2 regions of the Metabacillus sp. YM-086 genome follow, and region 1 is predicted to be linked to the other one. Evidence: riboswitches for the same ligand, from Rfam matches in the RefSeq annotation. Region 1 holds a riboswitch; the other holds the start of a gene.
What was found. Region 1 has a riboswitch for cyclic di-GMP ahead of ACEWK1_RS20005 (DUF3892 domain-containing protein). Riboswitches for the same ligand answer to the same signal wherever they lie in the genome.
Positions count from the first base shown of each region.

Region 2: another riboswitch for cyclic di-GMP. It lies ahead of ACEWK1_RS11445 (DUF5667 domain-containing protein); the one in region 1 lies ahead of ACEWK1_RS20005 (DUF3892 domain-containing protein).

Region 1 covers NZ_JBLUOI010000056.1:28,080-31,670, reverse strand. The annotation lists gene ACEWK1_RS20010 (nuclease-related domain-containing protein) at 92-937, shown strand; cyclic di-GMP riboswitch class I at 1,060-1,142, shown strand; gene ACEWK1_RS20005 (DUF3892 domain-containing protein) at 1,228-1,977, shown strand; gene ACEWK1_RS20000 (DUF1801 domain-containing protein) at 2,150-2,803, shown strand; gene mscL (large conductance mechanosensitive channel protein MscL) at 3,021-3,407, shown strand.
Region 2 covers NZ_JBLUOI010000022.1:2,221-5,811, forward strand. The annotation lists gene ACEWK1_RS11425 (EAL domain-containing protein) at 1-393, shown strand, start outside; gene ACEWK1_RS11430 (bh protein) at 436-774, opposite strand; gene ACEWK1_RS11435 (HPr family phosphocarrier protein) at 955-1,101, shown strand; gene ACEWK1_RS11440 (pyruvate, water dikinase regulatory protein) at 1,223-2,050, shown strand; cyclic di-GMP riboswitch class I at 2,195-2,277, shown strand; partial or broken gene ACEWK1_RS11445 (DUF5667 domain-containing protein) at 2,346-3,591, shown strand, end outside.

The DNA of each region.
Region 1 (3,591 bases):
CTTAAAAATAGAGCTCAAGAGACGATAAAACTCTTGAGCTCTATTTTTTTCCATCATTTACAAATTAATGATTAGTTCAGAGGTGATAAGCATGAAACTTTTATCAAACTTATTTAAAAAGAATAAACAAGAGACCAAACAAAAATCAGAAGTTAAATCAACAACTTCACAGAACAAACACAATGAAAAGGTCGCAGCTAGGAAAGGAGAGATTGGGGAATACAAAATCGATATACAGTTAGCCCAGCTTCCTAAAGAATATAGGCATTTAACTGATATTATGATAAAAAATGAAAAAGCTAAATCTGGTTATTCTCAGATTGATCATATTGTCATCACACCCTATGGAATCTTTGTTATCGAAACAAAGAACTATCAAGGAACGATTTATGGTGGTAAAGAAAGAAAAACATGGTCTGTAAATGGAAAGTTTAAAATGATGAACCCATTTATTCAAAACTATGGTCATATTCAAGCGATTAAAAATCAAATTGATGAAAAGTATCATAATCAATTTATTTCAATGGTGTCATTTACAAAACGGTGCACGTTCAAAATCGACGATTTAGATTTCAGAAAAATAGGTTCTAATGAATTAATCGTATATGATGTTGAATTATCTGATTATATCCATAGGAAAGTGTCCGTACTTAAAATACATAATAAAGAGCCTATTTTAAACGAACATGATATGGATTATATTTATAAAGCCATAGTTGAAGCAAATATAATAGATCATTCAATTAGAGAGCAGCATGTACAATCGTTAAAGCTAGAAAAAGGTAACTTAGATGAAAAGAGCCTAGTTCAAAACCAACATGCAAAGTGCTGTATATGTAATAAACCTGTCTCTGAGAAGGTACAGTCATTTTGTCTGTCGAATAAGAAGTTTGGTGGGAAAATATATTGCTTTGAGCATCAAAAAAGCATAGGTTAAAGGATTGTTTTTAGACAAAAATTTAAGTTCTATTAAACTATTTCTATTACAAACATATGTTATCAAATTCTTATTTAAAAACCGCCTATTATATAGTAAAATTATCCTATAACATATATATCATTAGATAATGGCAAACCTATTGAAAAGTAGGGACGCAAAACTACGGGCCTAAAGCAAATGCTATGGTGGCCGAGTCGCCTAAAAAGATGGAGAATGATACGTCGGTATGATCCACCTATTTGGGTGGGTCTTTTTTCGCTTTTATAAGATAGAGGAGGAACACTTTAATGGGATTTTTAAGAGATGTTGGTAAATTCGCAGGTAAAGCAACAGGAACTGTGATTGGTGGGGCAGTTAATGTTGTTGGAGATGTAACAGGTAGTAAGTTTATTAAAGAAGTAGGAGGTGGGGTTAAAAAAGCTTCCGAATTTGCTGGTGATACGGTTGGGCAAGTTGCAGATGGTGCTTGGAATACGGCAACAGGTTTGATTCAAGAAGATAAACATAAAAAGGATCAAGGATTAAACGATATGGCGGATTCGATAGGTAGAACAGCAAAGGGTGTCTATCAAACTGCAAAAAATACCTATCATAGTGGAAAATCTACATATGAAGGAATTAAAGAAGGAGATGACATAAAAGTAAAGCAAGGAATTCGAGATATCGGAAAAACAGTGGCGATCGGGACACTTGCTGTTGGGGTGATCGATTTAGTTGATGGAGCGGATGGTGCTGAACAAGTTAACGATCATCAAAATGTAGCAAATGCAGGGACAGAAGGAGCATCAAATGTGCATCAAGTCCAACCTCATGTGGCTCAGGCAGAAGCAGCTTCTTCAATAGAAACATCAGAACAGCCTGGAACTCACCATGTTCAACCTCATTACGTAGAGGGGCATTGGCGTGATGGGGTATGGATTGATGGTTATTGGAGAGATGGAGATGGGAATACTTCCGTCCACTTGAGTGAAGAAGAGGGTGGAGGTTATGTACGTACTGATGCGGATGGAAATCCTACTAATAATTTAAATTCATAGTTCAATTGCGAGGCTAATTCTTTAGTCTCGTTTTTTATGTTACTACAGGAAAAGAGCGATCCCAACCGTATTTTATCTATTTTCTTGATATAATAGAAGTGTTGTTATAAATTCAAAAGTGAGAAATTCTAGCCGTTTTACTTACCGAAAAATTAAAATGGGGTATACCTAAATGAACAATACAAATTTAAATCCAAAAGTTGATGAATTTTTAACTGCCGCGAAAAAGTGGAAGGAAGAGTTTGTGAAGCTACGTGAGATTGTTCAAGACTCTGAGTTAACTGAAGAATTTAAGTGGAAGCATCCTTGCTACACGTTAAATGGGAAAAATATTGTGTTAATCCATGGATTTAAAGAGTACTGTGCACTTCTCTTTCATAAAGGGGCTTTGCTTAAGGATCCGCAGAAAATTCTCATTCAACAAACGGAGAATGTCCAGTCAGCTCGCCAAATTCGTTTCACAAATCTACAAGAAATTATTGAAATGGAATCTACCTTGAAAGCTTATATTCTGGAAGCTATCGAGGTTGAAAAAGCGGGTTTAGAAGTGAAGGCTAAGGAGCATTCAGAGTTTACTATACCTGAAGAGCTTCATCATAAATTTGAAGAGCTGCCCGCCTTGAAAACGGCTTTTGAAGCATTAACGCCAGGACGACAAAGAGCATATATTCTTCATTTTTCTCAGCCAAAACAATCTAAAACTAGAGAATCAAGGATTATGAAATGTATTGAGCGAATTCTGATTGGTAAGGGATTAACTGATTGTACATGTGGTCTTTCGAAAAGAATGCCTAACTGTGATGGATCACATAAGAATTTAAATTAAATAAGTAGGATTTCTGTTGGATTTTCTACTTTTTCGATTTCTAGTTAACATAATATTATTATGTTGCGTTTTATGATGTAACTAAGTATGTTATCTTGCTTACTTTAAAGGCTCATTTAGCCTCCAATATTAGTGTGCATTTTTTACCAAATTTGGTTTTCACATCACCTTCATAGTATAATCACCTCTATCTAAAAAGAAAGGATGTAACAAAGGTATGTGGAATGAATTCAAGAAATTTGCGATGAAAGGAAATGTCCTGGACCTGGCTGTTGGGGTTGTAATTGGGGCAGCGTTTGGGAAAATTGTTTCTTCCCTTGTTGATGACATGATTATGCCACTAGTAGGCCTTCTAATGGGTGGAGTCGATTTTACAAATCTGACGGTCAAAATAGGGGAAGCAGAGCTTAAATATGGTCAATTTTTACAAAATGTGGTCGACTTTCTGATTGTTGCCTTTTCGATCTTCCTCTTTGTCAGAGTCATGAACAAATATGTTAAAAGGAAAGAAACAGAGAAAGAAAACAAGCCAGCGCCTGCTACTGCTGACAAAAATACCGAGCTATTAACAGAAATCCGTGATTTGTTAAAAAACAATCAATAGTCGTAGAACAATAATTAGTCGAACTTAGAGTTTTCATCTCTGTAAATAAACCGCGAGTACACTTCTTGCGGTTTTTGACCTAAACTCACAAGCAACTTCTTCACTCATTTGCATACTTTTCCCAAAGTCGAATTTTGCCTTTCCTTGTAAATATTTAGGGGGTATAATTTAATATATGACTTAA
Region 2 (3,591 bases), on a different contig from region 1:
GAAATCACGGAGAGAATTGTGATGAAATACGAAACTGAGGTAAATAGTCGTCTTCAGCAATTACGTAATATGGGCATTGAAATAAGCATAGATGATTTTGGAACTGGGTACAGTTCACTTAGTTACTTGTACAAGCTAGAAGTGGATCGGTTGAAAATAGATAAAATGTTTGTCGATCAATGTGTGGAAAATTCAGAGGTTGTTTCAATGATTATATCGATGGCAAAAGCACTAGGATTACAGGTGATTGCTGAAGGTGTTGAAGACGAAAACCAAATAAGAATTCTGAAAAAACTAGGTTGTATCGAGGCCCAAGGCTTTTATTTTTCGAGGCCTGTACCACATGTGGAATTTCAAGAGTTGTTGGAGGAATACTCTACTGCTGACTTTTAAAGTTGGCTAGTAGAGTATTCCTTTTATCAAAAGTCCGAGTGCTTACCCCTTCTTATCTCTATACAACTTAAACACCTTCCGAGTCTCATTCAAATAGCGCATAAGTCGGTATGGCTTACTCAATATTCGAATCGGCAGGCTTGCTAATAATTTGCTTAAATCTTCTTTATACTCCTGAGTGATTCTCACAGGCTTTGTGGAAATTCGCTCATATACTTCTTTTTGAAATTCTTTAACAAGATTCAATTTTAACGCTTGTGTACGGTGACATTCTTCACATTGAATTCCGTTTATTTTGCTATTAACGTAAGTGATGACATGGGACGTGTCGTCATTATATGAAAGGCAGTACAGTTTTGCGTGCATTTCAGAAACCTTCATCTCAACCTCTCCTTGCTATCTTTGGAAGGCAAGCTTGTTCATGTGTTAATAACAGATGAACAAACAGCAAAAGCACTATTAGATTAAATATGTAGCGATTGGGACGAAATATTTCGGTAGATCGTCCCATTATTTATTATGTATAAAATTTAGAAAAAACAAGCTAATGGAGGATTTAATATGGTAGAAAAAACGTATACAGTCATTAATGAAGCAGGTATTCACGCACGTCCGTCAACAGCCCTAGTAGTTTTTGGTGCCTGTCACCACCCGATATTTGTAGAGTTTTGTCGATTTCAAAGATTTCAAGTATCGTTAACAGAATAGTAGATTTTACTAAATAGATCATGAAGTTTTCAGGAGTATGAGTAAGCAGTATATTACCTTTAGGCATGATGAATGTGCTAATGTTTCAGAAGATAATAAGTTCAAAGATAGGTGATTTTAAGTGAATGAAAAAGACATTGTCTATGTTCTATCTGATTCACTGGGTGATACAGCAGAGCTGTTGGTCAAAACTGTTGCTGCCCAATTTATCGGAACAGAGGTTACCATTAAAACAATCTCCTATATAGAAAATAAGGAAGAAATAAATGATCTGATTGCTCTCGCGAAGCTAAGCAACTCTATCATTGCCTATGCACTCTTTACTCCGCTATTAAAAAAGCATCTTGATCATAAAGCGAATGAAGAAGACGTTACGGTGATTGACTTAATTGGTCCACTATTGGAGACCTTTGCAAATAAGCTTAATAAACAACCAGTACAAAAACCAAGTATAATAGAAGGACCTGATAACTCCTATTTTCGTAGAATTGAAGCCATTGAATTTGCTGTGCAATATGACGATGGAAAGGATATGCGTGGAATCAAGGAGGCGGATATCGTTCTCATCGGTGTTTCAAGAACTTTAAAGACACCATTGTCGATGTATTTGGCTCATAAAATGGTTAAGGTAGCAAATATCCCATTAGTCCCTGAGGTTTCTCCTCCTGAAGAACTTTTTAAGCTATCAAAAGGAAAATGCTTCGGGTTAACGATGTCAGCCGAGAAACTAAGAGAAATAAGGGTAGAAAGATTGAAGCATTTAGGGTTATCTTCGGACTCAAGTTATGCAAAAATTGAACGGATTCAGGAAGAATTACAATATGCTGAAGACATTATGGGAAAAGTAGGTTGTTCAATAATAAATCTTTCTTGTAAGGCAATAGAGGAAGCTGCAGAATTCATTATAGGAAATCTAGCGGATTCTAAGATCGAATATACAACAAGCTAACAAAAACCCTTCAATATTTATTGACGGGTTTTTCGTGCGTAATTAATTCCTTCTAAAGAAACGATTGGAAGAAATTAAAACTATATTCAACGTATTTCACATGGTATAGTTAAACTAGAAAATGTCGAACTTTGTAAGTTCTTCATTTGAAAAAGGCAAATCCATTGAAAAATGGAGACGCAAAGTCACAGACCTAAGGAGAAATCTATGGTGGCTGGATTGCTGAAGGATGGAGAATGAACTCATATGAGTTGCTTCTTAATCCTTCCTAATTACTATATTTGGAGGGTTTTTTATGTTGACAAGTATTCGAAATGTTTTATCAACAAGTGTTTTGGTTTCAGCACTAGCGTTTACTCTAGGGACAGGACCTGCATTTGCAGAAACAGATGGTCCAGCAGAAGAGGAAGCAACTGAACAAGTAGAACAAACTTCTGAACAGAATGTGGAAACAGTGGAATCTGGAGATGAGACTGAAGCGGTAAACGAGGAAGCAGTAGAAACAGAAGGTGAAACTGAAGCAGTAGACCAGGAAGCAGTAGAAACAGACGAATTAGAATTGGAAACGAGTACACCATCGCTACTTCCGGGTGATTTCTTCTATTTTACTAAAAAACTATTAGAAAATGTTCAATTGGCTTTTACATTAGATGAAGAGAAAGAAGCATCATTGCTTGCTAGCTTTGCAGAAGAACGGATTAAAGAGGCGTTAGCTTTAATTGCGAAGGGTGAAGAGGAAGCAGCCAATGAGGTTCTTCAAAAAGCGATCGAGCAACAAGAATCTGCATTAGCAAAATATGAAACGACTGAAAATGAAGAACAAGAAGAAACTCAAACAGACTCTGTTGATGAGGAGCCATCAGCTGAAACAACTGTTGAGGACGATGGAACGGCAGATTCTCTTCGTGCTGAACTAGAAGAAAAACTATCAGCAAATATTATTGCCTTAAAGGCTGCATTAGAAAAGATAGAAAATCCAAAGGCTAAAGAGGCACTTCAGAAAAATATTGTAAAGGCACAGGAAAAGTTAGAGGAGAAAATAAACAAAAAATTAGCAGAGCTAGAGAAGAAGGAGCTTGAAATAACTGAAGATCTAGTTGAGTTAGAAGAAAAGCTTTCTTCTGGAGAAATTGATGAAGAAGAGTATAACAAAGAGCTTGCAGAACTAAGCAAGGACGTTGTTGAAGAAACAGAAGAAATGATAGAAGAGATTGATGAAGAAATCGAAGAAAAGACTACGGAGATAGAAAATGAAAGTAAACAGGTATCTGTAGAAGAAGATAACGAAGAAGAGGAAAAAGAAAAGTCTTCTAGTAAAGAGCTTGAGAGTAAAGTGGAAGAACAAAAACGAGAAGAGCTGAAGAAGCAAGAAGAAGCACGTAAGAAAGCGGAAGAACGTGAGCGAGAAGCGTTGAAGAAGCAAGAAGAAGCACGTAAGAAAGCAGAAGAACGTGAGCGAGAAGAGTTAAAGAAGCAAGAAGAAGCACGTAAGAAAGCGGAAGAACGTGAGCGAGAAGAGTTAAAGAAGCAAGAAGAAGCAC